3 regions of the Shewanella sp. SM23 genome follow, and region 2 is predicted to be linked to each of the others. Evidence: predicted binding sites of a transcription regulator. Region 2 holds the regulator's gene; each other region holds the start of a gene.
The links. Region 2 encodes sigma-54, which starts transcription at its own class of promoters, with help from an activator protein. Its sites were predicted from a motif close to GTTGGCACGNNNNTNGNNT; they were not measured.

Region 1 (10,460 bases), on a different contig from region 2:
TTGCGCATCTACACGGCCAATCCTCTTTAGATACCAATGCCCTCATCAGCATTGCCGGACGTAACTGGTCGGTATTAAAACAAGATTCAAGTCGCAGTCTTTACTTAGAAGCTCTGGCACTGCAGCCCCAAGCCTTTTTTAATCAGGTCTTTGCTGATATTGTGGCAATTCCTAGTTTGCGCAATCAACTACTAGGCGAATTAAGAAATCCCAATCGAAGTGTTCAACTATCACAAGCCATAGGTGGTTTGTTTAAGGCAGCTAGCAAATGATGTCAGATTTACTGTTAATTATTGGCCTCGTCGTGATTGCCGCATTCTTTTGGCAACTACGCCAAATGGCAGAGTTGAGCCGTATTTTTGCCGAAAAAGAATGTTGGCGACAAAAAGTTCAACTGTTAGCCATTGCCATGGAAACTGCCCGCCCTAGCATTGGCGGCACGACGGGGATCTGCTGGAAGGCGAAATATTTATTTGAATTCAGCACCGACGGCATTAACCAATACCGTGGCCATATTTGGATGCAAGGCAAGAAAATTCAAAAGATTGAATGGCCTATCTTCCCTGAGCCTGAATGGCATGAAGCCCCAACGTCACAGGGTAAGTTTGGCGGGTGTGGTACGCAAAGTGGTTGTAACTCAGGCAAATGCCATTAAGCTTTTATCGACAATGTTGGCTCAAATAAAATGTGAGCCAACATAGAGAGCAAGACATCATTCTTTTTTTATCGTAAATACGGCTAAAAAATAACTCACTGTAAAAGTTATAAAAGAAAGGGCGCGGCCCTAAAGCCACGCCCTCCTATTCTCTGTTAAGCTATCCCGCTATTTTTGTGCTCCCTGCACCATCCATGCGTCAATCTGCGTCCTGCTTCATCCCTGCTCAATCCTTGAGGTCCTTGTACTCATGTACTTCCCTATCTCTTGGTCATCCAGTCCCAAGCTTGCTCTTTCCTGAGCGGTTCCATCATCATCCATGAAACGGGTATTGCATCCATTCAATTGCACTCCCTGTGCCATTGCCATCCTATGCAATGAGTCTATCAATCCTTGATAGTCTCCCTTCCTTGGTATTGGCTCTCTTTCATCCTGAAAGGCCTATATCCCTATCTTTCCTTAAGTCACATTCCTTAGTCACTGTTCGATCATCCTGATCGCCAACATCCTGTTGCCCGCAATTCCTTCTACAAGATGAATTCTACGCCAACCAACGAAAGTACTCATTGTGGATTATTTAAAATGTTAACAAAAATGGTGAGCCCAACTGATAACAAACAGGTTAACCTACTGATATAAATTAAAATAATAACTAACCCAGAGACATAACCACCCTTTAGAATTACAAATTACTTACATACTTGTGAGAGACCTCTTACACGGAGGATGGCAATTCAAATCAAAAGTAAGCAAGTGCTAGATGTTCTCCCCTGAAGGACTTATGCATAAACCGCTATCGCTCAAAATTCGACAAGCATTCGGCGAATGACCAGAACACAGAGAGTAAATCATTGGCAATAAGAGAAGTAAGACTGGTAAACATGTTTTACGGCAAGATGTCTTTAAGCAGCGTTAAGATAAAGTCTGTGTGAATAGCGTTATAGCTTGGCAAAGCCAGATTAATGCTGAAAATGAACCAAAGAAAAGGGCGCAACTAAAGTGCGCCCCATTTATCCTTTGTAAGCCGTCCTGCTCGATTTGTGCTCCCTGCACCATCCATGCGTCTGCTTGCGTCCTGCGTCGTCCCTGTAATCCCTTTTCGTCCCTGTGTATCAAACTTACGTGAGATAACACTCAGTCCCTTGACCTGTAAATCCTTTTTACAGAGCCTGTCACTTCCTATGACTTATTCCTATTGCATCCTGCAAAATTTATTTTCCATAGATTAGTACAAGCTGTTCACCCTTATACTTTATCCTTATCTCGACACATCCTGTTTCGAGTTCATGCTTAATCCTTAAGCGTGTCCTGTATTCTTCCTGAAATTCATCATCCTGACGATACAACTCACTGTCCCTAATCATCCTTGAAAAGCAATCCTGCTTTTCCAGCAATCCTGCTTTTCCTTAGCCTATCCGAGGCGAATGACAGTTTTCCTACCGTCAGCGATTTCAACCTTGAAATCTTAATTCGTTGCTTCTTGCGTCCCTTTGGCCTGTTTTGCTTTCCTTGCTATCCATTTGCTTTGGCCATGAGTGAATTCTACGTTAACCCTAACGTTTTTGTTCGGCTCAAAGAACGGACTACAAGATTAATTACGGACCAACCAAAGAAAAACAAATACAACCCAATGATTCTATTTAAAATTAAACATTGCAGGACAAAAAACAATCAAAAAGAAAACATTATGTCCTACAACGTTTGTAAGCGATCTCTCACACTGGCATGGGCATCTCACTCGGGCAATTTTTTTAATGTTTAAAAAAGCGGCGAATCATCTGCGCAAACATCACCCAATCTGCCATCAAACTGTAAAAAGGATACTGAAATGTCGCGGGTCGATTCTTCTCAAATACGAAGTGTCCCACCCATGCAAAACCATAACCAACAATAGGAATAAACCAGCATAGCCACCAGGCTTGTGAAACCAAGGCAATGCCAATCAGCAGCAGAACTAAACAACTGCCAACAAAGTGTAATTGCCGACAAGTCGGGTGCTGGTGTTGGGATAAATAGAAAGGATAAAAATCGGCGAAACGTTTATAAGAGTTAGTCATCTTGTTGAACCGAATAGAATAAAAGCTGGCCATGGATACTGCCGATACTCAGCTCGCCTATGGATACAAAGTCATGCTGAGTAAACAGTTGCAAGTGGTTCTCCTGAGCGATAAACACACCAATGCCATCCAAATCAGGCTGCTCATCACACCAACTCACCACAGCTTGCACTAACTTATGTCCAAGTCCTTTGTGCTGTTCATTTGGTGCAAGAGCAATAAACTGCAAAATACCGCAGTGCTTACTGGGTAAAAGTTCAATAATACTGGACTCTTTGTTCATTAGTGCTTGAGTCGATTGCCAACCTGTACCTAACAACATCTTTAAGCGCCAATGCCAATAACGCCCTTCCCCTAAAGGCACTTCTTGAGTAACTACACAGGCTAACCCAAAGAGTCTTTCATGGTCGAATAAACCTATGAGGGCTTGTTTTTGTTGCCATAACGTATTGAGTTCTTCCCTGATTGCGGCGCGCAATTTTTGCTCATAAGCGGCTTTGTCTGAGGTAAAGAGTGAATCGACAAAAAAAGGATCATCATGGTAAGCGTTATAGAGAATAGAAGCGGCAATGCGTAAGTCTTCCGCGGTCAAATAGACTGCGCGGCAGTCCTCCAGAATTTCATTGTCCATCGTTAGCATTCCTTGACTTAGCTCACACTTTTTTATGCGTAACTGTTAATCTACCAAGGAAACTAAAAAGTGCAAATTTTAATCATAGATTGCATTTTTCAATCAGGCGCTTACTCTAAACGAAGGCACTATACTGAAAAGGAAATAATGATGGATACAACTCCAGTAGACTTAAGCCACTTGTTTGAGCAACTCGGTTTAGACAGTAGCGACGAGGCCATAGCGCAGTTTATTGCAACCCATGATATCGACCATCACATCCATTTAAGCCAAGCGCCCTTTTGGACCCCAGCCCAAAAGAGCTTTATCATTGAAGGTTTAGAAGCCGATGCCCTCTGGACTGAGCCCATTGAGCAATTAGACACTCAGCTACGTAAACGATAAGACTCGTTGGTTCAGATTTTACCGTAAGCCGTTTCACCCCAACCCACTAAGGCATTGTTGCTCAGCACGATAGGCGTGCATTCATCCTTAGTGGTTTTTCCATCGCCATTATTACGCTGGGTACGATAAAACAACACTAAGACTTCTTTATTGGCTTCACCTTGTTGAGCACTTTGTTGAATATAGGCTTCACTAAAATCAGCGGTGCCCATTAAGATCATCACTTGGTCTTTAGGCATACCTAAGCTCAGCTTGGTTAAGTTAGTGCGATTTTTATCCTGCACTTTCTCCCAAGATTCGCTGCTATCCCAGCCCGATTCTCCATCACCGACATTGACCACGCAGCCGCTAAGACCTAAGCTTGCGAGCCCTAAAAAAGTGATGGCGATAAGTTTGTTATTCAATTTATGGTTCATCATGTGACATCCTGTGTAATTATTATTGAAGCTTAAAAAATGGTATTTCGGCTGGACAATAAGCAAAATAAATGCCACAAGACAACACACTGTTTTTAAATGAAAAAATTAATTATTATTTTAAAATTGGTTTAAACAATTCAACAAATTAAGGAATTTTGCTAATTATGAGTCCCCTTGACCAAGTATTAGCGGCCGCACGTTCGCTCGAAGCCTGCGGTAAAGTACCGAGCCTTGCCTTAATTAAAACCCGTTTAGGTAGTAGCCTACCTTTACCTATATTGATCCAAGGCTTACAGCAATTTAAATCTATGCCTAAGGCGGATCGCGAGCGTTTAGCTGAGTTGCAAACTATCAGCCCTACAACTGACACTCCCGCAACTAACGATACCTTAACCCTTGCAGTGCTCGCCGAGCGCCTGCAGATGCAACAGGCGTATTTTGAACGTCATGCTGAGCAGCAAAAAACAGAAATAATGCAATTAAAAAACGAACTGCTTGAACTTAAACAACGCATCAACTTATTAGAAATCCAAGGAAAAACAGCTTAATGTTTGTCACTGAACTGCGCTTCGAATGCTTCGCCGACACCACGATATCTGCCGCCGAGAAGGCCATCAATCAGCTCCTTGAAGCCTATCGAGCTAATGGCCAAATCTTAGGACGAGAATTTGCGGTCGCCTTTAATGACGGTGAGTTTAGAGTGCGTTTATTGATGCCAGAGAAAAACAGTTTAGCGCACAAATATCACAGCCCTTGGGTCAAAAAAGCCTTAGTAGAATTAACCGACGCTAAACTACTCGCGCCGCGGGAAAAGTTTATTGGTCAGGATATCAATTCTGAAGTAAGTAATACCGAAACACCCAGCTGGCAACTGCTATATACCAGTTTTGTGCATATGTGCTCGCCCCTACGCAGCGGCGACAATTTATTGCCCATTCCCCTGTACCGTATACCCGCAACCTTTAATGGCGATCATAAACGTATTATCCGTTGGCAGAGCGAATGGCAAGCCTGCGACGAGCTGCAAATGGCAGCGGCCACCAAGGCAGAATTTGCCGCGCTAGAGGAATTATCGAGTTCTGACAGTGATTTATTTCGCAGAGGTTGGGATTTGCGCGGTCGTATCGAATATCTCACTCAGATCCCGACCTATTACTACTTATATCGCGTTGGCGGCCAAGATTTGGCCTCAGAAAAAACGCGACCTTGCCCACGTTGTGGCAGTCATGATTGGAAACTCGATGAACCTTTATTGGATATGTTTCATTTTCGCTGCGAGCCTTGCCGCATAGTGTCGAATCTGTCTTGGGATCATCAATAACATCTGTTTATCCCTTGCAAAACTCAACCTAAGATAAGCCACGCTTAGGTTGAGTTAATACTTAGGTTGATAATAAAAATGTCGCTCACAGAAGTTAACGTTTACCGAAAAGGTTTTGCCACATACGTTTAAAACTGGCGAAAATACCAGGATGTTCTAATGCGGGCATAGGTAGTTCTTCATGTTTAACGGGTGGTGCTATCCGTGGCGATAATGCTTCAATAAACGCAGTCAAACTCGAGGACAATTGCTCAGATTGCACTTCACCAGGGATTTCAATCCATACGCTACCATCACTGTTATTGATGGTGAGCATTTTATCTCCCTCATCTAACAGACCGATAAACCAAGTCGGTGACTGTTTCAGTTTTTTCTTCATCATCAGATGACCAATCAAGTTTTGTTGCAGGCAGTTAAAATCGTCATCATTCCAGACTTGCAGTAACTCCCCCGTGCCCCACTTAGAGTCAAATAATACTGGTGCGGAGAAATAATGACCGTAAAAATCATTGATCTCTGGCCATAAAGTTAACTCCAGTGCATGCTCTACATTGGCGAAACTGCCTTCAACTTTGCGTTTCACTGGCTGCCAAGAAACAGCCTGTTCAAGATCCGGTTGAAATTCGCCTTGAATACACACAGAAGGCTCACCCTGTGGGTAATAACGCGGTAGTTCACCTAAACTCGTTAAGTAAGCTTGATGATAGTTTTGCAAAAATTTATCGAGTGCGGGCAGACAAGACACTTAAGCACAATCCAATTTCAGGTATAATGTGCGCCTATTTTGACATGGAAACAGTATTGATGACACAGAATCACGATCCCTATAGTGATGCGCAAGCGCTTGTTGGCCTGACTTTAGGTAAAGCCACCGACTACCAAGCCGAGTATGATGCGTCGCTGCTGCAAGGGGTTCCACGCTCACTAAACCGTAATGCTATTGCACTCACTGGGACGTTACCGTTTCATGGTGCCGATATCTGGACGGGTTATGAGCTGTCTTGGTTAAATGCCAAAGGTAAGCCTATGGTGGCCATAGCTGAATTTCATTTAAGTTATGAAAGCCTGAATCTGATTGAGTCGAAATCGTTCAAACTGTATCTCAATAGCTTTAATCAAACCAAGTTTGATAGCCTAGATTCACTGCAAAAAACCTTAGTGCAAGACTTAAGTCAGTGTGCTCAAGGTGATGTTAGCGTTAAGATTATCGAGCCCAAAAGCTTTGGTATTCAGCGTATTATTGAGTTACCAGGCACTTGTATTGACGATCTCGATATTGAAGTCAGCGATTATAGTTTTAATCCTGATTACTTAGTTAACAGTACAGACGATAAGCAAACGGTCGCGGAAACACTTAATTCAAACCTGCTGAAATCCAACTGTTTGATCACTTCGCAACCCGATTGGGGCAGCGTGATGATCCGTTATCAAGGCCCTAAAATCGATCGCGAGAAACTGCTGCGCTATTTGATTTCTTTCCGCCAACATAACGAATTCCACGAGCAATGTGTCGAGCGAATTTTCGTCGATTTAAAACGTTTTTGCCATTGCACTAAATTGACAGTTTACGCCCGCTACACGCGTCGCGGTGGTTTAGATATCAACCCTTATCGCAGTGACTTCGAGCAACCTGGTGAAAGCCACAGACTCGCAAGACAGTAATGACCTTCTTAGGCGATTAGATTAACAATCTGAGATAGAAAATAAAATTTAAAAACTGCAACAAAGCTCTGAATCGCTAGCCCTAGCTGCTCGCTAGATTCAGAGCTTTTTTATTCACAGTATTTGCACTCGCATTGAGCAATAAACGCCGTAGCCATTGGTGGCTCGGGTTTTGGGTATATTTACTGCTCCACACCATATACAAATCAATTGGCCTTGTTTTCAGGGGCATAGGTAAAATCTGTAAGCCGAACATCTCAGCGTACTGACTGGCGTACCGCAAAGGCGCTATGCCTATCGTCTCACTTTTGCCGACAGTTGCAAACATACTCAATAAAGATGATTGCTCACTGTACATTTTGCGCCTTGGTAACACGCCTTCGGTAAACAAATCCCCTGCAGTCAAATTAAAACGCCGCATATTTAAAAAGACGTGTTTCTCCTCAAAATACTGCCCATGGGTGATAGCACCTTGAATACGAGGATGCTGCAAACTGACGATACAAACGAGGGTTTCGGTGAAGAGTAATTTGCTCGAGAGCAAACTTTGCTGCGCGGGCTTAATGTCTATGGCAACGGCGACCCGCTCAAGCAAAATATCGCGATATAGCTCATCCTCCTGCGGCGGCGACTCGCGGAAAATGACTTCAATATCCGCATTCTGTAATAAAGCCTGCACGCCTGATTGCAGCGCTTCGATAACCGACTCATTAGCATATACATAAAAGCGCCGCTGGCTCGAGTTGGGATCAAAATGCTCAAACCCCAGTAATACGGTTTCAATATCCGCCATGGGCTGCTCAAATTTACGGTACATCTCCCGTGCCACCGATGTAGGCTCAATTCCCCGTCCAACTCGATTAAACAGCGACTCCCCGACCCAAGCCCTGAACCGGCTTATCGCATTGCTCACGGAAGACTGAGTTAAATCTAACTCCTGCGCCGCTTGGGTGAATGAACGAGTACGGTAAACCACCATAAACACGCGTAATAAATTTAAATCTAATGGCTTTCGTGTCGGCATAAGGGAGCGCACTCATTCACTATATGAATATTACAACCCAAGCTAACTCGAGTTATCTAAATACACAAGCTGGCTATACTCAAACCATCAACGACACTATCCCACTTTTTAGTAGGTAAAATAATGCAAAAATCTTTGATGACAATGAGTATTATCGCAAGCTTCTCTTTAAGCGCCGTGGCCGCGGAACACGAGCATGAACATATTAGCCTGCACTATCAGGGAAAGCCTGCCACCGAGCAAACCATTGCGGTAAACAAAGCCACGGCAGCAAGCCTTAATTTTGCCGATAAAAAAGCCTTTGAAGAGTTTTCTAAAAATCTTATTGCTGAACTAGATGAACCAACAGCAGCCATTTTACGTGCCGATTTCAGCTTTATTGGCGACAAAACCCCAGACACAGTAAACCCTTCACTTTATCGCCAAGCCCAGTTGAATATGGTGTCTAACGGCTTATACAAGGTCACAGATGGCATTTATCAAGTGCGTGGCACAGACTTATCGAACTTAACCCTTATCCGCGGTAAAACGGGTTGGATCCTTTATGACGTGCTGCTGACCAAAGAAGCGGCAAAATTATCCCTCGAATTTGCGCTAAAACACTTGCCAGAGGGCAATAACTTACCCGTAGTCGCAATGATTTATTCCCACAGTCATGGAGATCATTTTGGCGGCTCCCGCGCCATCAAAGACATGTTCCCAAACGTCAAAGTCTATGGTTCCAATAACATCACCAAAGAAATTGTCGACGAAAACGTGCTTGCCGGTAATGCCATGAGCCGCCGCGCCGCCTATCAATACGGCGCAACATTAGAGCGAAACGATCAAGGCATTGTCGATGCCGCACTTGCTAAGGGATTATCCAAAGGCGAAGTGACCTACGTTAAACCCGATGTCACCTTAAATGCCAAAGACAAGTGGGAAACACTCACCATTGATGGTATCGACATGGTGTTTATGGATGCCTCAGGCACAGAAGCCGCCTCGGAAATGGCCACCTATATTCCCTCAATGAAAGCATTGTGGACCGCAGAGCTCACCTTCCACGGCATGCACAACATTTATACCTTACGCGGGGCAAAAGTTCGAGATGCGATAAAATGGTCTAAGGATATCAACGAATTACTGACTCATTTTGGTAATGATGCACAGGTTATATTCACTGCCCACTCAGCCCCCGTATTTGGCAATACTGATATAAACCAATACTTAAGAATGCAAAGGGATAACTATGGCCTAGTGCATAATCAAACCCTGCGTTTAGCCAATAATGGCGTGGGTATTCAAGATATTGGCGATGCGATTCAAACCACTATCCCTAAGGCTGTGCGCGATACTTGGTACACCAATGGTTACCATGGCACCTACAGCCATAATGCCAAAGCCGTGTACAACATGTACCTTGGCTATTTCGATATGAATCCCGCCAACTTAAACCCACTACCGACAAAAGATGAAGCGACGAAATTTGTGGAGTATATGGGCGGTGCCAAAGCCGTAGTGAAACACGCCAAAGCCGACTATGCCCAAGGCGAGTACCGTTTTGTGGCCACCGCACTCAATAAAGTCGTGATGGCAGAACCTAATAACAAAGAGGCAAGACAATTACTTGCCGATACCTATGAGCAACTGGGTTATCAAGCCGAAGGTGCTGGCTGGCGCAACATTTACCTCACTGGCGCCCAAGAGTTACGCGTAGGCATTCAACCCGGCGCGCCTAAATCGGCCTCTGCAGATATTTTAGGAGAAATGGACATATCGACCCTATTTGACTTCCTCGCCGTAAAAGTCGATAGCCTCAAAGCTGCTGAACTTGGGCTAATCAGGCTTAATGTGATTAACCCCGACACCCAAGAAACGCTCTATGTTGAACTAAGTAACGGTAATTTAAGCAATATTAAGGTTGATAAACCGATGGAGGCCGATGCCAATCTTTATATTGATAAACGCTATATTACGGGGATTTTACTCGGAAAAGTCACACTTAAAGAGTTACTGGCTAAGGGTACTGCCAAGTTAGAGGGTGATAAAGATGCCTTCGGTAAGATAGCGTCGACCTTAGTAAAGTTCGATGAAAGCTTTGAAATCGTCCCACTACCAAGCGCGAAATAACCAAATCAACGCCCTGAATCTTCAGGGCGTTTTATGGAAAAATTACACTAGCACTAACCATTCTGACACTTGGCGAGTCGTGTTCTGTAAGCAAAAGAGTGAAGTACGGATAGCCATTTGCACGACATGTTCTCTTGTGCAATCTTTAAAGGCCAGATTAAAATAAGAGAATTAATTCGCTGACTCTGGCGTTGG
Region 2 (10,460 bases):
ACGTAAAATCTGTTCGATTAAGCTGCATTCCATGAAATCTATTACCCTATTCTCAATGCGCTTCTTCGGTAAAGAAGGCATCTAAATCATATAAATCAATTAGTTTTTTAAGTTGTGGTGAAGCAGAACTCAATACAAGTTGGCTGCGATGTTCACGCACTAACGCCAGCAAAAATGCCATGCCAGCGCTATCACTGTATTCGAGCCCAGACAGAGACAATATCTGGGTTGACTCATTTAGCAGTTGTTGCCGCTGTGGCCAAAGTGTAATGACATCAACTTGGGTTATGCGCCCTTTGAGATGACAAACTGTCCCCTGTTGCACAAATTCAATCACGACTGTGACTTCCCTGACTTAGCCTTCATGACCACTTTCTCTTTAGTGCGATCTTCGAGCATCTTAATCACGGGATCGATACCCTGTTGGCGAATTAGATTAGAGATTTCCGACTGCTTAGAAGACAGTAAGCTCACACCTTCGGCAACTAAATCAAATGCCTTCCATGAGTCATCCTTTAAACGGCGCGCCTTAAACAACAGTTTAATCGGTGGGCGACCGGCTTCGATGATCTGCACGTTTACATCGACCATTTTCTCTTTGCTAAAATCAATCCCAGGTGAGAATTCCACTTTTTGATTAGTATATTCAGTAAAGGCTTGGGCATAAGTAGAGATTAAATAACCTTCAAAAGCATTGACGAAACGATTGCGTTGCTCTTCGGTTGAATCCTTAAGATATTGGCCTAATACCTTATAAGAAGCGTATTTATAATCGACATAAGGCATGAGTTCTTCACGAACAATCACCTTTAAATGGTCTGAATTTGCATCGATTAATGCTTTATCTTTGTGAAAACGATCGAAGGTTTTATTGGCAACGGCTTTCACCATGGCATACGGATCTGTCGTATCGACAACCACATCAGCGGCGACTGCGCTCGTTGCCCCTAAAACCATCACTAACGGCAATAAAAAACGAGATAAGTTTTTAAACATAGCGGTAACCCCTATTTATCCTTCGAACCCATACTATATAAGAACTGACCAATCAGCTCCTCCAACACTAATGCCGAACGAGTGTCGTCAATCTTATCGCCATCTTTCAGCATACTGACATCATCGTCGACAAAACCCGGTGTTAACCCTAAGAATTGTTCGCCCAACAAACCCGAAGTCAAAATGGCTAAACTACTGGTTTCAGGGAATTTATCGTAACGCTTGTCCATCACTAATGTGACCACAGCCACTAACTTAACTGGGTCTAAATCTATGCTGCTCACTCGGCCAACGACAACACCGCCAACCTTGACTGGCGAACGCACCTTCAAACCACCAATGTTGGTAAAATTGGCTTGTATGGTATAAGTGCTATCGCTGCTTTTCACTTCAATATTGGCGACGTTAAAGACTAAGACCAAAAAAGCGGCCAATCCTGTTAAAAGAAACACACCCACTAATAATTCAATTTTTCGTGTCAACATGTTCAGCTACCACTCTGTTAATCCATCTAACCTGTGTCGAAATCCGCAGTGTTCCGTTAGCGGCCAAACATCAGGGCTGTCAGTAAAAAATCCAATGCCAATACAGCGAGGCTCGACTGAACGACAGTCTGGGTCGTTGCACGGCTGATGCCTTCCGGATTTGGGATCACTTGATAACCGCGATATAACGCAATCCAAGTGACCACTACGGCAAACACACCACTTTTGATCAAGCAGTTAACTATGTCCTGACGCCATTCGACAGACGCCTGCAGAATCGACCAAAACGCACCACTGTCGATCCCTTTCCATTCCACGCCAACAAGGTGCCCGCCATAAATACCTACAGCGGTAAACATCAACGCCAGCAATGGCATACTGATCACTCCAGCCCAAAAGCGCGGTGCAATAATCTGCCTTAATGGGTCAATCGCCATCATTTCTAAACTGGAAAGCTGCTCAGTACTTTTCATTAAACCAATTTCAGCGGTTAATGCTGAACCCGCCCGTCCCGCAAACAATAACGCGGTAACAACTGGCCCTAACTCACGCAGTAAACTGAGCGCCACCATAGGACCTAAGCTTTCTTCGGTGCCAAAACCAACTAAGATGTTGTAGCCTTGCAGTGCGAGCACCATGCCGATAAAGAGTCCTGAGACTAAAATAATCACCATGGATTGCACACCGACCACATAAATCTGGCGCACTAATAATGGAAAACCTTTACGCACGCGTGGCCAGCGAAAAATCGCGCCCCACAGCATAAGGCCTGCACGGCCAAAGCCGAGCACTAACTCAATCGCGCTGCGGCCTAAGTCGGCAATACTGTCGATTAACTTCACTTGCCAACTCCTTTTGCCATTAATTCTTGCTGGTAATCATTTGCCGGATAATGGAACGGCACAGGGCCGTCCGGAGCACCTTGAATAAACTGTTTCAGCTGCGGATTATCAGCGTACTTTAATTCTTCAGGGGTACCATGGGCGATGACTTTTTTGTCAGCCACCACATATACATAATCGGCAATGCCAAGCACTTCATCCACATCGTGGGACACCACAATTGAAGTCAGATTCAGCGCATCGGATAACTCACGAATGAGCTTTACTAACACGCCCATCGATATTGGGTCTTGCCCTGCAAAAGGCTCATCGTACATCACCATTTCAGGTTCAAGCGCTATGGCTCTAGCCAATGCGGCGCGGCGTTGCATACCACCGGACAACTCGCTTGGCATCATCTGAGCGGCACCACGTAAACCTACGGCTTCAAGCTTCATCAGCACGATAGTGCGAATAATGTCTTCAGGCAGTCCAGAATGTTCACGCAGTGCAAACGCCACGTTATCGAACACATTAATGTCGGTAAACAGCGCGCCACTTTGAAACAGCATGCTCATCCGCTTACGCAGACTAAATAATTCATTGCGACTCACGCCATGGATATCGTGACCGTCGAATAACACTTGTCCATGGTCAGGCGTTAATTGGCCGCCAATCAATTTCAACAGGGTCGTTTTGCCTATGCCGCTCGGCCCCATGATCGCCGTCACCTTGCCCCTTGGAATGGACAGGCTAATATCTTCATATATCACACGCTGACCGCGGCTAAACCCCAAATTACGGATCTCAACCAACGGCGTTTGTTCTTGAGTCATGCTTGATTCCGACATTTGCAAATGAGGTGATCCTAGTCTTCCTAGACTGACCAATCGAAGAGCCGCAAATTGTACGTAATTGCGCTTTAACCTACAACCGAATCGACACTATCGCCCTGCGATACTTTCAATTTGCCTCATTTACAGCGAAAATGCGCCCTAAGTTTTCACTCTGCACAGGTAAAATGTTACTTAATGTTTTCAACCTAGTTGCAGAATTGGCAGTATTGGCTAATTCGTTCGCACTTAGCTCACTCTTCGCCCACTTTTATCGGGGAGAGTCGATACGCAATTGCGCAATAGAGGCATCCCATAGGGTAATACCCGCTGCGATATGGGATAAATCCATTGAAATAAACGACAAAGACGATGATATTGCTCAAGACCTTCTGCCGCTAAACACGTTATTGTGCGTGAATAGCTAACGCAGCTGAACTTGACGAGTCGGATCAATCGCTCTAGCCTGCCGCAATTGTTTTGCTGTTTTCGGTAATTAACCACAGCAAGACATAAGCTAAATTGTCTGAAAACAAACTAATACTTGGCAGAAAGCCTATTACATATCATCTTTATCGCGTACCAAATTGTGCTATTCCAATCCCATCAATGGGGCGACAAAGACAATGCAAAAAGAGAGATAGACATGGTAGACAAATCACAACTGCGCCAATGGGGTTGTAAAGTTATCGACATTGAAAAGTCAGCCCTAGACAATCTTTATCAATATGTTGATTCGGCTGAATTTGCAGAAGCTTGCGAGTTGATCCTCAACTGCACAGGCAAAGTGATTGTCATGGGAATGGGCAAATCGGGCCATATCGGCAATAAGATTTCTGCCACCCTCGCCAGCACAGGAACGCCCGCATTTTTTGTGCATCCGGGTGAAGCCAGCCACGGCGATCTGGGTGTATTGGCCGATAACGATGTGATTTTAGCGATTTCAAATTCTGGTGAGTCGAGCGAAATCCTCACCTTAATGCCGGTCATCCAACGTATGGGCGTGCCCGTTATCGCGGTAACGGGTAAACCCGAATCGAATATGGCGCGATTATCTAAAGTGCATTTATGTATTGAAGTCCCAGAAGAGGCTTGCCCACTTGGACTAGCACCCACCTCAAGTACCACAGCAACCTTAGTGATGGGCGATGCCATCGCCATTGCGCTGCTGCAAGCGAAAGGCTTTACCCGTGATGATTTTGCTATGTCCCATCCCGGCGGTGCATTAGGACGTAAGTTGCTGTTAAAAGTCTGCGATGTGATGCACAGCGGTGATGACTTACCGCTCGTCAACCACGATATTTGCATCACAGAAGCCCTGTACGAAATCTCCAAGAAAGGCTTAGGCATGACGGCGATTATTGATGATCAGCGCAAACTGGTTGGTATCTTCACTGATGGTGATTTACGCCGCGTTATTGATGCCGAAGTGAATTTACGCACGACGCCCATTGCCGATGTGATGACCCGTAACTGCGTCACGATCACGGATAATGTATTGGCCGCCCAAGCACTGCAAGTGATGGACTCAAAAAATATCAACGGATTAATTGTTATCGATAAAGATCGCCATCCTATTGGCGCTCTTAACATGCTCGATATGGTAAAAGCAGGAGTCATTTAATGCCACAGCAAGGATTTTACGGCCCAATCAGTGATGATGTGTGGCAACGCGCGCAAAAGATTAAACTGTTAATCTGTGACGTCGATGGGGTGTTTTCCGACGGCCGTATTTACTTGAGCAATAGCGGCGAAGAGCTCAAAGCCTTCCATACCCGTGACGGTTATGGCGTGCGCTCACTCCTCACCAGCGGTTTCAACCTCGCCGTGATCACAGGACGTCAATCCAAAATCGTTGAAAACCGTATGACAGCCCTTGGTGTTACCCATATTTACCAAGGCGTAGACAATAAGTTCGAGCCCTATGAAGCATTGCTCGCACTTTATGGTGTCACCCCAGAAGAAGTGGCTTATATCGGTGATGATATTGTCGATCTCCCCGTGATGAATGTCGTCGGTTTAGCGGTCAGTGTTGCTGACGGCCACCCCTATGTACGCCAACACGCCCATTTTGTGACTACGCTCAATGGTGGCCACGGTGCACTGCGTGAACTCACAGATCTGTTACTCCTAAGTCAAAATAAATTCACTTCGGCCCATGGAATGAGTATATGAGTCGTGTGACACTCGCGATTATCGCTTTTTTTGGAACCGCACTAGCGCTTTACTGGCAAGTGCAGAACAAACACAGCGGTGATTCCGATAACAGAGTAAAAGATCAAAATACCCCAGATTTCATCGTTGAAGATCTGCGCAGTGTTGAGTTCAATGAGCAAGGACTAGTGAATAGCCGTGTGACGGCGAAACACATGGAACATTATGATTCAACGAATCAAACTTTCTTTACTCAACCTGTTTATCTTGTTTATCCAGACCAAGGTAAAGCACAATGGCAGCTCAGGGCAGATCAGGGCAAGCTAAACAAGGAAACTGGCAAGGTTGTATTAGAAAATAATGTTATTATCGATGCCATTAGCCCAGAAGAACCGATTCAGACCTTGTCCACCAGTTATCTGGAACTCGATCTCAACACTATGATAATGACCTCTGACCGTACCATTTACGTCACAGGGAAAGATTTTAATATTCAAGGCCAAGGCCTTTATGCCGACCTCAACGCGCAAGAAGTGCAATTGACCAGTCAGGTAGTAGGAACATATGAAGCAAAATAACGTATTACTTGCCAGCCTAATGCTAATTATGAGCATGAGTGCTTTCGCGAAAGTCGGCGACTTAAAGCAAGAAGTCAAAATTAAAGCTGTGAGCCAAACTGCGGATATCAAAAACAACCAGATCATCTTCTTTGGTCCAGTGGAAGTTACCCAAGGCTCAATAAAAATCCAAGCAAATGAACTGCGTGCATTTTCCGCTGAAGGTGAAAATAGCAAAACTTTGGTCGCCACAGGCAACCCTGCTACGTATAGCCAAATATTAGACGATGGCCGTCCTGCATCGGCGAGCGCGAAAGAAATTCGTTACGATATGGCGAGCCGCACCTTAACACTGAAAGGTATGGCGTCATTAGATCAAGCAGGTAGCCAAGTTACAGGCAATTTAATCCGCTATAACATGATTCAACAGAAATTGATGGCCGAGAGTACTGGCAGTGGTGACGATCGCGTGATCACTATTATTCAGCCTGAAAACTATCAAGATGATGCTAAATCAGACGCTCCGGCGGATAAACCTGTAAAAAAGCAGGACTCTAAATGACCCAAATCACCTTAAGAGCACAAAATCTGGCGAAAAGTTACAAGAGTCGCCAAGTGGTTAAAGACGTCAGTCTGACGGTAAAAACCGGTCAAGTCGTTGGCCTACTCGGTCCAAACGGTGCAGGTAAAACCACGACATTTTACATGGTTGTCGGGCTAGTGAAGAGCGATAAGGGACATATCTTTATCGACGATGATGATTTAACCGCAGATCCTATGCATCTGCGTGCCCGCAAAGGCATAGGTTACTTACCGCAAGAAGCCAGTATCTTTCGTAAGCTAACTGTTCATGACAACATCATGGCCGTACTGCAAACTCGTAAAGAACTTAAAAACGAAGAACGAGAAGAAGAACTAGAACATCTGCTCGAAGAGTTTCATATCACCCACATCCGTGACAGCCAAGGCATGTCATTGTCGGGTGGCGAACGTCGCCGCGTCGAAATTGCGCGGGCTTTAGCCGCTAATCCTAAGTTCATTTTGCTCGATGAACCGTTTGCCGGCGTCGATCCTATTTCGGTTATCGACATCAAGAAGATTATCGAACAACTCAAAAGTCGCGGCCTTGGCGTACTGATCACAGACCATAATGTCCGCGAGACATTAGATGTATGTGAACATGCTTATATTGTGAGTCACGGAAACCTTATTGCCGAAGGAACTCCAGCAGAGATCTTAGACAATCAGCAAGTTAGGGCTGTGTACTTAGGTGAACAATTCAGGCTATAGTTAATCGAGCGAAGCCAATGGAGGCAATTTATACCGCCATTGGGCTTCACTCAAGATAATAATAAGCGACCTCATCCAACAATAATAACGTAGGGATCAGCGGTAACATGAAAGCGTCACTCCAGCTCAAACTGGGTCAACAGTTAACCATGACGCCACAATTACAACAGGCCATACGTCTGTTGCAACTGTCGTCATTAGAACTGCAGCAAGAGATCCAGCAAGCATTAGATTCTAATCCCCTTCTCGAGCTGGAAGAGGATCAATTCGACGCCACTAAAACCCCTGTAAACCAAACGCTATCCGATACGGATTTCAGTGAATCTAGCACTCTGCCACCAGAAAAAGACAGCTCCACCATAGACACGGCAGAGTCGCTAACCAAAGAATCCATGCCCGATGAGCTCCCCATGGACACCACATGGGATGAAGTGTTTACCGCCTCCCCAAACTCAGGCCCCGGCGGCAGTCGTGAAGACGATATGCCCTTCCAAGGCGAGACCAGTGAAGGTTTGTACGAACACTTAGAATGGCAAAAAAACCTCACGCCGTTTTCTGAAACCGATTTAGCCATTGCCACCGCCATTATTGATGCCATCGACGATCAAGGCTATCTCACCCAAAGTACTGACGAAATCCTCGAAGCCATGGGCAATTCGGAGGTCGAGCTTGACGAAGTCGAAGCCGTACTCAAGCGCATTCAGCATTTTGATCCCATAGGCGTTGCCGCCCGCGATTTAAGTGAATGCCTGCTAATCCAACTGTCGCATTTCGCCGCTGATACTCCCAACCTAGAAAACGCCCGTATGCTGATCAAAGATCATTTAGATCTGATCGCCGCCCGTGATTTTAGGTTATTGATGCGTAAGACTAAATTAAAAGAAGATGAATTAAGGGATGGTATAGCACTTATCCAAACTCTCAATCCTCGCCCAGGTTTGTTGATCACGCCCAATAATGACGAATACGTTATCCCAGATGTGTCTGTGTCGAAGAAAAATGGCCGCTGGGTCGTTGAGCTTAATCCTGACTGCATGCCAAAAATCAATGTAAATCAACATTATGCTTCTATGGCACGCAGTACCAAAAACCAAGCCGATAGCCAATTTATTCGCGGCCATCTGCAAGAGGCTAAATGGTTTATTAAGAGCTTAGAAAGCCGTAACGACACTTTGCTTAAAGTTGCTAATTGCATAGTGCAATATCAGCAAGGTTTCTTTGAGTACGGTGAAGAAGCCATGAAACCTATGGTGCTTAACGATATTGCCGAAGCGGTAGAAATGCATGAGTCCACCATCTCACGGGTCACAACTCAAAAATACATGCATACCCCTAAGGGACTTTTTGAACTAAAATACTTCTTCTCTAGCCACGTCGGTACTGACGATGGTGGTGAGTGCTCATCCACAGCAATCAGAGCCTTTATAAAGAAACTGGTGGCAGCGGAAAACCAGAAAAAACCATTAAGCGATAGTAAGATGGCTCAACTTCTGGCAGAACAAGGGATCAACGTAGCCCGCAGAACCATTGCGAAGTACCGAGAGGCTATGCTTATTCCACCTTCTAATCAGCGTAAAAGTTTATAACCTACAGTGGATATCGGAGGACGTTTCTATGCAAATAAACCTAAGTGGGCACCATATCGAAATTACCGAATCGTTACGTGCATATGTAGAAGAAAAGTTTTCAAAACTTGAACGCCATTTCGAACAGATCAATAATGTGCACGTTGTGCTCAATGTTGAGAAAATGCAACAGATTGCCGAAGCGAGAATAAACCTCATAGGTGGTGAAGTTTTTGCTACTTCAGAGCATGCTGACATGTATGCCGCTATAGACGCCCTGATTGACAAGCTTGACCGTCAGGTTATTAAACACAAAGAGAAGTTAACAAAACACTAATAATGGAACTTTGTACCATACTGCGGCCGGAGTGCACTACCTGCGCCACTCCGGGCAGCAAGAAAAAGGTACTGGAACTCATCAGCGACTTAGTCGCTGCCCAGTACCCGACCCTCTCATCTCAAGAGATATTCGAAAGCCTAGTGGCGCGCGAAAAGATGGGGAGCACAGGTATAGGTAACGGCATCGCCATTCCACATGGTCGACTAGCCGATATAGATCAGCCCATTGCCATACTAATTAAGTGTGAAGAGCCGATAGCATTTGATGCTATCGATAAGCAACCTGTTGATATTTTATTTGCACTACTGGTGCCTGCAGACCAATGTCAGCAGCACTTAAGTACCTTGTCTTGCATGGCCGAAAAGCTGAGCGACAAGCAAATATTAAAGCAATTACGCAAGACGCATGATGAAACGGAACTCTATCAGGTAATCACTGGATGAAACTGGTCATAGTGTCGGGCCGCTCAGGCTCAGGCAAATCTGTCGCCCTTAGGGTACTCGAAGATCTCGGCTATTATTGTGTCGATAACCTTCCCTTGCCATTGATTGGCAGTTTGCTTGAGCAACTCAAAGGCAGTAACGATCTCGTCGCCATCAGTGTCGACGTGCGTAACATGCCTGAGCAGGATAAGGTCTTAGTGAAACAACTCGCTAGCCTACCTCCAGATACTGAGTTAACGAGCTTCTTCCTTAACTCCAGCGATAAAATTCTGCTTAAGCGTTACAGCGAAACCCGCCGTTTACATCCTTTGTCGAAGAGCCGAGTCTCTTTGCAAGAAGCGATAAAGCTGGAGGGGAAACTGCTCGAGCCTATGTCAAAACTGGTCGATCACTACATAGATACGTCGAATCTGAATATCTATGATTTAAGCGACCAAGTCAGACAAATTCTCCTTGGTAGTGTCGATAAAGAACTCGTGATCAACTTCGAGTCCTTTGGCTTTAAGCACGGAATGCCCACCGAAGCCGACTTTATGTTCGATGTGCGCTTCCTGCCCAATCCCCACTGGGAGTTGGCGCTGCGGCCATTGACTGGCTTAGATGAACCCGTAGCTGAGTTCTTAAATCGTCAACCACTGGTTAATAAGTTCATCTGGCAAATCGAAAATTTACTGGAGACTTGGCTGCCGCATCTCGAGCGTAACAATCGCAGTTATTTAACGGTAGCTATTGGCTGCACAGGTGGACAGCACAGATCGGTTTACGTCGCAGAGCAATTGGCAAAACGCTTTAGTAACGGTAAACATAAAGTTTATGCCCGTCATCGAGAGCTCAACAATGCCAAAGCTTGAACGTCAGATAACCATCTGTAATAAGCTCGGTTTACATGCCCGTGCCGCCACTAAGTTGGTGGTACTGGCTTCCGAGTTTGATGCGACCATCACCTTAATCCAAGGCGATAAACAAGCATCGGCCG
Region 3 (10,460 bases), on a different contig from region 2:
CCATCAATCACTTTGCCCGCAATGGCGATACCTTGTTGTTCTTCTTCTCCTACGAATGTTTTGTGGGCGACAAGCTGATCCTTAAAATGGATGGCGGCTGTGCCGGCTTCTTCACCGATAAAGAGCTAGCCGACGGCAAAGGTGTTATTCACACCGAAGCTGAAATCAAAGCGCGCAACCTCGCCTTGAATAATCCGAATAAACCGCGCTTTAATCCGTTACTTAACTGCGCGCAAAGCCAATTTGATTACAGCCAAATCCATAAACTGCTCGGCGCCGATATCGGTGGCTGTTTTGGCGGCGCCCATGCGGCGCATCAAGCCCAATATGGGTTGCAGCCGTCACTGTGTTTTGCCTCTGAAAAATTCCTGATGATTGAACAAGTCAGCAATCTTGAGGTGCATGGCGGCGCGTGGGGCTTAGGTTCAGTTCAAGGTCATAAGCAGCTCGAAGCTGATCATTGGTATTTCCCGTGTCATTTCAAGGGCGACCAAGTGATGGCGGGATCGTTAATGGCCGAAGGCTGTGGTCAATTACTGCAATTCTTTATGCTGCATATTGGGATGCACGCCAGCACAGAAGAAGGTGGCGTCAAAAACGGTCGTTTCCAACCGCTCGAAAACGCATCACAAAAAGTGCGCTGTCGCGGTCAAGTGTTGCCACAATCTGGCCTGCTCACCTATCGCATGGAAATCACCGAAATCGGTATGAGCCCGCGCCCGTATGCTAAGGCGAATATCGATATTTTGCTCAATGGCAAAGTGGTCGTGGATTTCCAAAACCTTGGGGTGATGATCAAAGAAGAAGCCGAATGCACCCGCTACCTCGCGGATAATGCCAACAGCACAGCTAACAATACGACTAGAAATGTAGCTAAAAATGCTGTTTCGGCTGCGCCGCTTGTTTCGACAACACCCGCATCGTTAGCCGCGCCGCTGATGGCGCAGCTGCCAGATTTAACTGCGCCAACCAATAAAGGCGTAGTGCCGCTTAAGCATGTACCTGCGCCGATTGCGCCTGCGGGTTCAAAGTATGCTAACCGCGTGCCCGATACCCTGCCGTTCACGCCGTATCACATGTTCGAATTTGCCACGGGCGATATCGAAAACTGCTTCGGCCCCGATTTCAGTATCTATCGCGGCCTAATTCCACCGCGCACGCCTTGCGGTGACTTGCAGCTCACCACCCGCGTCATTGCGATTGACGGCAAACGCGGCGAGCTGAAAAAGCCCTCATCTTGCATCGCTGAATACGAAGTGCCAGTAAACGCTTGGTATTACGATAAAAACAGCCATCACGCTGTGATGCCCTATTCAGTGCTAATGGAAATATCACTGCAGCCAAACGGTTTTATCTCGGGCTATATGGGCACCACCTTGGGCTTCCCCGGCCAAGAGCTGTTCTTCCGTAACTTAGACGGCAACGGTAAGTTACTGCGCCATGTGGATTTACGCGGCAAAACCATAGTGAACGACTCACGTCTGTTATCGACTGTGATTGCCGGCAGCAACATCATCCAAAATTTCAGCTTCGAGTTAAGCTGCGATGGCGAGCCTTTCTACCAAGGTAAAGCGGTATTTGGTTACTTCAAGGGCGATGCGCTGAAAAACCAACTTGGCATAGACAACGGCAAGATCACTCAGCCTTGGCATGTGCAAAATGGTATAGCCGCCGATAGCCAAATCAATCTGTTAGATAAACAGCATCGCAGCTTTAACGCGCCAGAAGGTCAGCCGCATTACCGTTTAGCGGGCGGTCAGCTTAACTTTATCGACAAAGCCGACATCGTGAAGACCGGCGGTAAAGCGGGCCTTGGCTATTTATACGCCGAGCGCACCATTGACCCGAGTGATTGGTTCTTCCAATTCCACTTCCATCAAGATCCGGTAATGCCAGGCTCATTAGGGGTTGAAGCCATTATCGAGCTGATGCAAACCTATGCGATTGACCAAGACCTTGGTGCGGGCTTTAAGAATCCAAAATTCGGCCAGATATTATCGGATATCAAATGGAAGTATCGCGGCCAAATTAACCCATTAAACAAGCAGATGTCGCTGGATGTGCACATTACCAGCGTGACAGACGACAATGGCAAACGCATCATTATGGGCGATGCCAACTTGAGTAAAGATGGCCTACGGATTTATGAAGTTAAAGATATCGCCATCTGTATTGAAGAAGCCTAGCGAGTTTACGCTGTTAGAAAGACGCTAATCTCGAATAACAAATAACGAATAACGAATAACAAATAGTTGCGCCGCCTTGGCTATCCACATCACCAAGGCGGCACAAATAACATGAGAACACCTATGACTAGCCATACTCTAGATCAATTCAATAGCAATAACGAAAAACTCAGCCCTTGGCCGTGGCAAGTCAACGATGCCGCGCTGAGCTTTGATATCGACGCATTAGGCAAAAAACTCAAAGATTTAAGCCAAGCCTGTTACTTAGTGAATCACAGTGAAAAAGGCTTAGGCATAGCGCAAACGGCCGAAGTAACAACAAGCGACAGCCAAGCGCCACTAGGCTCACACCCCGTCAGCGCTTTTGCGCCCGCCCTTGGCACCCAAAGTTTAGGCGACAGTAATTTTCGCCGCGTACACGGGGTTAAATACGCTTACTACGCTGGCGCTATGGCCAACGGTATTGCCTCGGAAGAACTGGTTATCGCGCTAGGTCAAGCGGGCATTTTGTGCTCGTTTGGCGCGGCGGGGTTAATTCCATCCCGCGTTGAAGCGGCCATTACTCGCATTCAGGCGGCGCTGCCTAATGGTCCTTATGCTTTTAACTTAATTCACAGCCCAAGCGAGCCCGCATTAGAGCGCGGCAGTGTTGAGCTGTTCTTAAAACATAAAGTGCGCACGGTCGAAGCCTCGGCATTTTTAGGTTTAACGCCGCAAATCGTCTATTACCGCGCGGCGGGTTTGAGCCGCGACGAACATGGCGACATCGTCATTGGCAACAAAGTCATAGCCAAAATCAGCCGTACCGAAGTCGCGACTAAGTTTATGGAGCCAGCGCCAGCCAAAATCCTCCAGCAATTAGTGAGTGACGGCCTTATCAGCCAAGACCAAATGGCGATGGCATTGCTGGTGCCTATGGCGGACGACATCACGGCCGAAGCCGACTCAGGCGGCCATACCGACAATCGCCCGCTAGTGACGCTATTGCCGACGATTTTGGCGCTTAAAGATGAAATCCAAGCTAAGTATCAATACAAAACGCCTATCCGCGTGGGCGCAGGCGGCGGCGTAGGTACTCCCGATGCAGCATTAGCCACCTTCAACATGGGCGCGGCGTTTATCGTCACAGGTTCTATCAACCAAGCTTGCGTCGAAGCGGGCGCGAGTGAACACACACGTAAGTTACTCGCCACCACAGAAATGGCCGATGTAACTATGGCGCCTGCCGCCGATATGTTCGAAATGGGCGTTAAATTACAAGTGGTTAAGCGCGGAACCCTGTTCCCGATGCGCGCCAATAAGCTGTATGAAATCTATACCCGTTACGATTCGATTGATGCCATCCCTGCGGACGAGCGTAAAAAGCTCGAAGAGCAAGTGTTCCGCTCATCACTCGATGATATTTGGGCGGGCACAGTCGCCCACTTTAACGAGCGCGATCCTAAGCAAATCGAGCGCGCATTGGATAACCCCAAACGTAAGATGGCGCTGATTTTCCGCTGGTATTTGGGTCTTTCGAGCCGCTGGTCGAACACAGGTGAAGTCGGCCGCGAAATGGATTACCAAATTTGGGCAGGCCCAGCACTGGGTGCATTTAACGCTTGGGCAAAAGGCAGTTATTTAGATGACTATAAGGCCCGTAATGCGGTGGATTTAGCCAAACATTTAATGGTGGGCGCAGCATATCAATCCCGCATTAACCTGCTGTTATCCCAAGGTACGAGTATTCCAGTTAGCCTGCAGCGCTGGAAACCATTAAATCGTTTTTAAACGTATTTAGCTCCTATCATCTTGTATTATAAGATCATAATATCTTCAAGCCGACACAAACTCACAGTGTCGGCTTTTATTTGTCTTTACTTATGAACGACATCAGCTCACAGTCTTTGATTCAACGTATTAGGCTGAAACTCTTACCGAAGCTTAGGTAAAAATTGCCTACCCCTCTTTTAATTCACTCACACCATTTTAAATAAAATGATTTAAATTATATTTAAAATCAATTAACTACTTAAAATTTTTAAAGTTGGCATTAAGATCGCAATCAAGTAAGAGCCATTAGCCGTTACCTTACAAGTGACACAAACGGTCATGAGAAGGATTAATACAAGGGCAGGAGGTTATTATGCTAGGTTGGACATTAGTATTTCTAGTTGTTGCCGTGATTGCCGGGTTGTTAGGATTTGCTGGGATTGCTGGCGCAGCGGCGGGAATAGCGAAAATCATTTTCTTCATATTTATTGTGTTATTAGTGATTTCTCTGCTGATCAATGCCCTTAAGGGTAAATCACCGCGACTATAATTTTTTTAGAAAAGGAGATAGATATGAAACCATTTACCCTGATGACAAGTGCAGCATTCGCATTATTACTCGCCCTAGGTTTAACGGCCTGTAGTGATAACAAAGCCGAAGACGCGGGCGAAAAAATCGATGAAGTAATGACTGATACAGGTAACGCCATCGAAGATGCCTGTGAAGAAGTCAAAGAAGGTGTTAAAGCTAAAGATACTAAGTGCTAAACAAACCTGACTTTAGGGTGGCAATAGACTCGTCTACTGCCACCCTTTTGGTTTAGACTCGCTCATTTCTGCATCTCTCATCTCGACATCTATCCATTCAAGTGCAACGATTTTAACCAAGAACAATGGCATTGGAGGACTTGCATGCTAACGAAGATCCACATCAAATATTTGTACACTGCAAGTGCAGTATTGTTAGCCTATTTTGCAGTAACAGACACTTCTCCCCTGCTCACTTTCATTTGTGCATGGACAAGTCTGTCACTGTTTTTAGTCGGTTCAGCCTATTGGTTTAATCTCGCCAGTATTTTTAGAAAACGCCAAGATGGCACTATTCCTTGGTATATTCGTTGGGGTTTTATTCCCTTTTTATTAGGCAGTCGACTCTATAACCACTGGGCCAGAAAATACGATTCAGTACCGCCCATGCAAAGGATTGATGAACATCTGTATCTCGGCTGTAGACTCTTTTCCGCAGATCTGGAAAAGATTAAAGCCAATAAGATCACTGCCATTCTGGATGTCACCGCTGAATTTGATGGCTTAGATTGGTCGCAATTTGAAGATCATATCGAGTATTTAAATATTCCCATCCTCGACCATAGCGTACCGACCAGCGCCCAACTCAATCAAGCCGTTAACTGGCTGCACCGCCAAGTGCGCGCCAATAAACAGGTACTCATCCACTGTGCTATGGGTCGTGGCCGCTCAGTGCTGGTACTCGCCGCTTATTTGGTTTGTAAAGATAAACAACAGCACTTCGCCGAAGTACTGCAGCAGATAAAGCAAATTCGCAAAACCGCTGGCTTAAACAAATGGCAATTACGCGCGCTCGATCGCATGCTCAGTCAAGGGAAAATTAACATCCACAAAGTGGCGTGGATTATCGCCAACCCAGTCTCTGGTGGCGGGAAATGGCAAGAATACAGCGAGCAAATCCAAGATGAACTCAAAGCCTATTTTGACCTGACTTTAAAACTCACAACAGCAGACGAAACTGCAAATGTCTTCGCCGAGCAAGCCCGTAATGCAGGCGCTGATATCATTATCGCCTGTGGTGGCGATGGTACTGTGACTGAAGTGGCCTCTCAAATCGTTGATACGGATATCGTCTTAGGCATCATTCCTCTTGGCACAACTAATGCCCTCAGCCATGCCCTCTTTGGTTTAGGCAGTAAGCTTATTCCTATCTCTCAGGCGCTGGATAATATTATTCAAGGGCATTGCCAAGCCATTGATACCGCGCGTTGTAATGAGGCGTTAGTGTTGTTGCTTGTGGGCATAGGGTTTGAGCAACAAATGATTGAATCCGCAAACCGTGAGCGTAAAAATGCCCTCGGCCAGTTTGCCTACCTCGATGGCTTATGGCGCGCAGTGAATGCCGATATCACTTTAACCATCCAGCTCAGCTTAGATGATGCAAAACCCACAACATTGACGACCCATAGCCTAATCGTTGCCAATGCCGCACCGTTTACCAGCGTGTTGGCGCAGGGCGATGGCGAACCAAACATGACCGACGGTTTGCTCGACATTACTTGGTTGGATGCTGGCGATGAACCCAAAGAGCAGTTGCTTAGCCTCGCTGAATTAGCGATTGCAGGATGGGTGAAAGAAGGCAATAAAAATGTGCGAGATCAACAAGCGAGTGCAAGTAAAGTCCATCATGCACATGCTAAAAAGGTCACCATCAGCAGCCAGCCTAAGTGTAAATATGTGATTGATGGTGAAGTATTTGAGCCAGCGGATCTCACTATTGAAGTCCAGCCAGCATCTCTTAAAGTGTTTGTTCCTTATCAGGAAACCACAGAGCAAGATGAGTGATCGTTGTGGAGGACATCCAGCCTAACTTTTTAGGCTGGATGACTGGGCATTTATAGAACGAACAAAAAATATAAAATATTCAACAAAATAAATATAACCAGCAGAACCAGTACCCGCATGAAATTAAATTCACTACCTTTGGGAAGTGATTTTTGAGTGGTGTTACTAAAATCCTGAAATTTACAGTCTATTGCCTGCGCACATTGCTGTAGAACTTGTTGTAATTCCTTTCTATCAGTACTGTCACCCAATATCAATTGAGCACCGTTGGGCTGGTGCAATTCTAAATAAGCCAGATAATGTTGGACAGTATCTTCCGTTTGGCGATTGCGGCTGATCTGATGCCAACGGGTGATTTGCAGCTGATAAAGTTGCACTGCTTTGATGTCCGAAAAAGCATAGGAACGCCACCACCACAATCCCATATACCTCCCATTGAATAAACCTTTACCGAGCCACAATTGCTGTTGCTCAGCATCTAACCAACACTGTTGCTGAACAAACGCAGTCGGTAACACGGGTAACAATAGAAATAGTGTTACCCAGCCGAGAACGAGCTGCAGTATCGGATCGGGTTGTAAATAGGTTGCTCTGGCGCAGAGTAAACCAAGCAGTAATAACCCAGCAGCAAACAGCCATAATAGAGGTCGGTACTGAGTACTCAGAGTTTGAATATAAAATGCATTTTTAGAAGGTTGATTGAGTTTCACTGAACTTGTTCCTTGTTCCAAAAATTATCTCACCATTCAATATTGACCTGTGCCAGTAACAATAAGAGGCATTGATAGTTTGCACAATCAACACCTAACTCATTTCTAGACGCTTTCGAGTTAAACCAAAGACTGACATCAACGTAAATAAACAGTTGCGATATAACTCATACTGCAAATATAAGCTGCAACTTTGCTGTTGCAGCTAAGGTGTTATTGACCCGCAGCAGTATCCTCACCGGTCCAGAGTCGCATGATACGATAAGGCGGTTTGGCTGTTTCGGCTTTTCCATTAAAGGCTTTTGCTTTATGCAATTGATTCACTGAAATATATAACCAGCCTGTTTCACCAAATTGCACACTATCTGGAAAATCCAGTAGTGGAGAACTGACCGCTGTTGTTAGTGTGCCTTTGTTATCTAGCATGGAAATGGCATTGTGGTTCAAATTGGTAAAGTAATGATTACCTTGTTTGGACGTTGCTGCGCCATCTGATACAGGCTTGGCTCCGACTAATTTTACCGTGGCGATAATTTTATCATTATTGCCTGTTTGTAAAGCTGCAGTCGATAACTGATACCAGTGAGTGCCATTCATTGCACCATAATAGAGTGTACTTCCGTCGGCAGATAAACTGATTGGATTGACCGCTACACTGGCGACTTTGCCATTAAACAATGTTGTTTTGTTATCGATGTTCATTACTGCATCCGTTTCGGCCTGCAGCGAGCTATGACCTGAAAAACGTATTGTATGACCATCGTCGATACGCACCGCTAAGAGGCCAGGGTTGGCGATATCAGCTAAATAAATCCAGCCTTTTTGAGAGTCGACAACCAAATCCTGCATAAAGCTGCCTTTAGGCGCGAGAGCTTGTGGTAGGACGATTTGTTTATATAGACTGCCGTCCTTAATGTTGAATCCCCAAATCCTTGTCTGGCCTAATTCTAACCCCATATCTGCGGTCCAGAGGTGTCCAGCCTTGTCCTGAGCAATACCTAATAAGGTATCAAATTGAGCAGTATTGGCTGCCGATGTTTTTTGCAAATCCATTGAAGGCCAAGCTTTATAAGCGTTGGTCTCACGATTAACTTCAATCAATTGCAAACCTGATGGTGTATCAAATGGATGTACTGTGGCAAAAATCCGACCTTGTGCAGTGACGCTGACATTGCCAGGTCGTATTGGCAATTCAGCGACTGTTTCAAGACTTCCTACTGCTGGGGTGGCGTTCACAAAACTACTGGCTGTCAAAGAAAGCCATAATGCTGTTGTTAATAAGTGTTTCATATTCTATCTCCGCTTTTTCTGTTTAAGGGCTGTAGAATAGGAGTTATTATTTACAAAAAAAAGAGTATAAAGTTTAGCTCTGTTTCAATATTAATTTGATAATTAATGTTTATTCAGCAGTCGTTTCACCGGTCTCGACTTGCTGCTCGTACTTGCTGAGCTTGTTGTAGAGGGTTTTAACGCTGATCCCCAGTTGTTCGGCGGTATCCGTTTTATTACCCTGAGTGGTTTCTAGTGCTTGATAAATAGCGATTCTCTCTAAATCATCTAAGCGCATGCCTTGGGGGATAACAACTTGTTCACCACCACATAAACCCACTTCATTCGTCTGAGGTAGCTGTAAATGGCTGGGTAAAATATCCTGATCGGCCAGAATATAGGCTCGCTCAATAGCATGTTTTAATTCGCGCACATTACCAGACCAAGGGTACTTAGCAATCATCTGAATACAGTCTTCAGCTAAGCTCTTATTCTGCTTTTCGGCCACGTTACGATAGGCAAGAAAATGCTGCGCAAGCCCAATAATATCCTCGCCACGTTCCCGTAAGGGCGGAACGCGAATGGGAAACTGAGCCAAACGAAAGTACAAATCTTCTCGAAATAACCCAGCCTCTATCGCCACTATGGGATCACGGTTAGTCGCTGCCACAATACGTACGTTTGCACGTTGCACTTTGTCACCCCCCACAGGACGATACTCGCTATTTTCCAACACTCTGAGTAACTTCACTTGATGATCAATCGGCATTTCGGTGACTTCATCGAGAAACAAGGTCCCGCCTTCAGCCTGTTCAAATACGCCTTTGTGATCGCGATTCGCCCCCGTAAATGCGCCTTTGACATGACCAAACAGCTCACTGTCGACCAATTCAGGGCTTAATGCACCACAGTTAATTGCAATAAAAGGCTCGTTTACCCTAGGGCTGGCAAGATGTATGGTATTAGCAACCAGTTCTTTCCCGACCCCACTTTCCCCAATAATAAGCACATTACTGCCTGTCGCAGAGACGCGACGAATTGTACGATATAGCTTGTGCATAGGAGCTGATGACCCAACAAGCAAACCGTATTGGTCTAGCTCGCTAGCAAAAGGATGCAGTCGATTAGGCGATGATGCTAAATACTGTGCAAAATCAGCAAAAATTTCGCTAATTAGGGGCATATCGTAAGGTTTGCGAAAATGGTAACCAGCAAAATGAGACATTAACTGATCAAGATTGGGGTTTGGCTGACCGTCGGAGAGAAAAATAAACTCAATATTTGACATGGCCGCATTATCCAGCAGCACAAGGTAATCTTCTCGACTAAGACTGGATAACTCAATAATGGCAACATCGACGTGATTTGCCCCTAGCTGCTCTATCCAAGGCAAATCATCGACACTGCGTAGCTTATTAAAGTCAGCAGCGCCAGCAAGTTCGATGATTGCTTGCTCGGCGCTAACATCCTGCAAGTGATAAAAAAGTGTCAGTCGAGCCATGCGTATCTACTCCCTGTATGAAAAACTACTGTATGTCAGCCATGAAATTTTAACAACAGCAACGGTAATAGTTGCCGATGTTCTAAGATGATATCTCGATGAACGGAGAATATCAGTCTAAAAATCAGCCTGTTAAAATATCATTAAAAACGAGAACAGAATATGCATGGTAGCTGAACGAAACAAAATCAGTTTACCCAAGCAGTTAAACAATCTATGTCGAACACTGGCATTAGGAGGCCCATAATGAAGTCTAATGTTGTGCAACATCAGACTGATATCCGCGCCGATATCATGTTGATAGATGAAATCATCAAGCTGAATCAAGAAGGACTCACATTTTACAACCAAGCGAGGAGGTATGTCGAAGACTATAATCTTAAGCGTGTTTTTTCCGCCAAAGCTAACATCCACCAACGAATGTTAACTCGGTTTGAACAGCTGAGACGT

Region 1: a site for sigma-54 is predicted at 4,204-4,222, ahead of L5L98_RS00215 (DUF3192 domain-containing protein). Genes of this name have one in related genera too.
Region 3: a site for sigma-54 is predicted at 4,212-4,230, ahead of L5L98_RS00145 (DUF1328 family protein). Genes of this name have one in related genera too.

The regions. Positions count from the first base shown of each region.
Region 1 covers NZ_JAKKRM010000001.1:54,392-64,851, reverse strand. Annotated here, with positions in the region: gene L5L98_RS00240 (DUF3549 family protein) at 1-272, shown strand, start outside; gene L5L98_RS00235 (DUF3301 domain-containing protein) at 269-655, shown strand; gene L5L98_RS00230 (DUF962 domain-containing protein) at 2,407-2,712, opposite strand; gene L5L98_RS00225 (GNAT family N-acetyltransferase) at 2,705-3,343, opposite strand; gene L5L98_RS00220 (DUF2789 domain-containing protein) at 3,494-3,727, shown strand; gene L5L98_RS00215 (DUF3192 domain-containing protein) at 3,739-4,146, opposite strand; gene L5L98_RS00210 (hypothetical protein) at 4,311-4,694, shown strand; gene L5L98_RS00205 (Zn-ribbon-containing protein) at 4,694-5,467, shown strand; gene syd (SecY-interacting protein) at 5,562-6,212, opposite strand; gene queF (NADPH-dependent 7-cyano-7-deazaguanine reductase QueF) at 6,272-7,129, shown strand; gene L5L98_RS00190 (LysR family transcriptional regulator) at 7,212-8,153, opposite strand; gene L5L98_RS00185 (alkyl/aryl-sulfatase) at 8,277-10,265, shown strand; gene L5L98_RS00180 (hypothetical protein) at 10,437-10,460, opposite strand, start outside.
Region 2 covers NZ_JAKKRM010000019.1:74,623-85,082, forward strand. Annotated here, with positions in the region: gene L5L98_RS18845 (BolA family protein) at 1-33, opposite strand, end outside; gene L5L98_RS18850 (lipid asymmetry maintenance protein MlaB) at 53-337, opposite strand; gene L5L98_RS18855 (phospholipid-binding protein MlaC) at 334-996, opposite strand; gene mlaD (outer membrane lipid asymmetry maintenance protein MlaD) at 1,008-1,481, opposite strand; gene mlaE (lipid asymmetry maintenance ABC transporter permease subunit MlaE) at 1,538-2,323, opposite strand; gene mlaF (phospholipid ABC transporter ATP-binding protein MlaF) at 2,320-3,138, opposite strand; gene L5L98_RS18875 (KpsF/GutQ family sugar-phosphate isomerase) at 3,782-4,759, shown strand; gene kdsC (3-deoxy-manno-octulosonate-8-phosphatase KdsC) at 4,759-5,310, shown strand; gene lptC (LPS export ABC transporter periplasmic protein LptC) at 5,307-5,867, shown strand; gene lptA (lipopolysaccharide transport periplasmic protein LptA) at 5,854-6,408, shown strand; gene lptB (LPS export ABC transporter ATP-binding protein) at 6,405-7,136, shown strand; gene L5L98_RS18900 (RNA polymerase factor sigma-54) at 7,244-8,722, shown strand; gene hpf (ribosome hibernation promoting factor) at 8,751-9,038, shown strand; gene ptsN (PTS IIA-like nitrogen regulatory protein PtsN) at 9,041-9,484, shown strand; gene rapZ (RNase adapter RapZ) at 9,481-10,335, shown strand; gene L5L98_RS18920 (HPr family phosphocarrier protein) at 10,322-10,460, shown strand, end outside.
Region 3 covers NZ_JAKKRM010000001.1:26,717-37,176, reverse strand. Annotated here, with positions in the region: gene L5L98_RS00155 (beta-ketoacyl synthase N-terminal-like domain-containing protein) at 1-2,186, shown strand, start outside; gene pfaD (eicosapentaenoate synthase subunit PfaD) at 2,310-3,956, shown strand; gene L5L98_RS00145 (DUF1328 family protein) at 4,312-4,488, shown strand; gene L5L98_RS00140 (hypothetical protein) at 4,512-4,706, shown strand; gene L5L98_RS00135 (diacylglycerol kinase family protein) at 4,851-6,530, shown strand; gene L5L98_RS00130 (hypothetical protein) at 6,581-7,240, opposite strand; gene L5L98_RS00125 (major royal jelly family protein) at 7,454-8,530, opposite strand; gene L5L98_RS00120 (sigma-54 interaction domain-containing protein) at 8,640-10,010, opposite strand; gene L5L98_RS00115 (hypothetical protein) at 10,257-10,460, shown strand, end outside.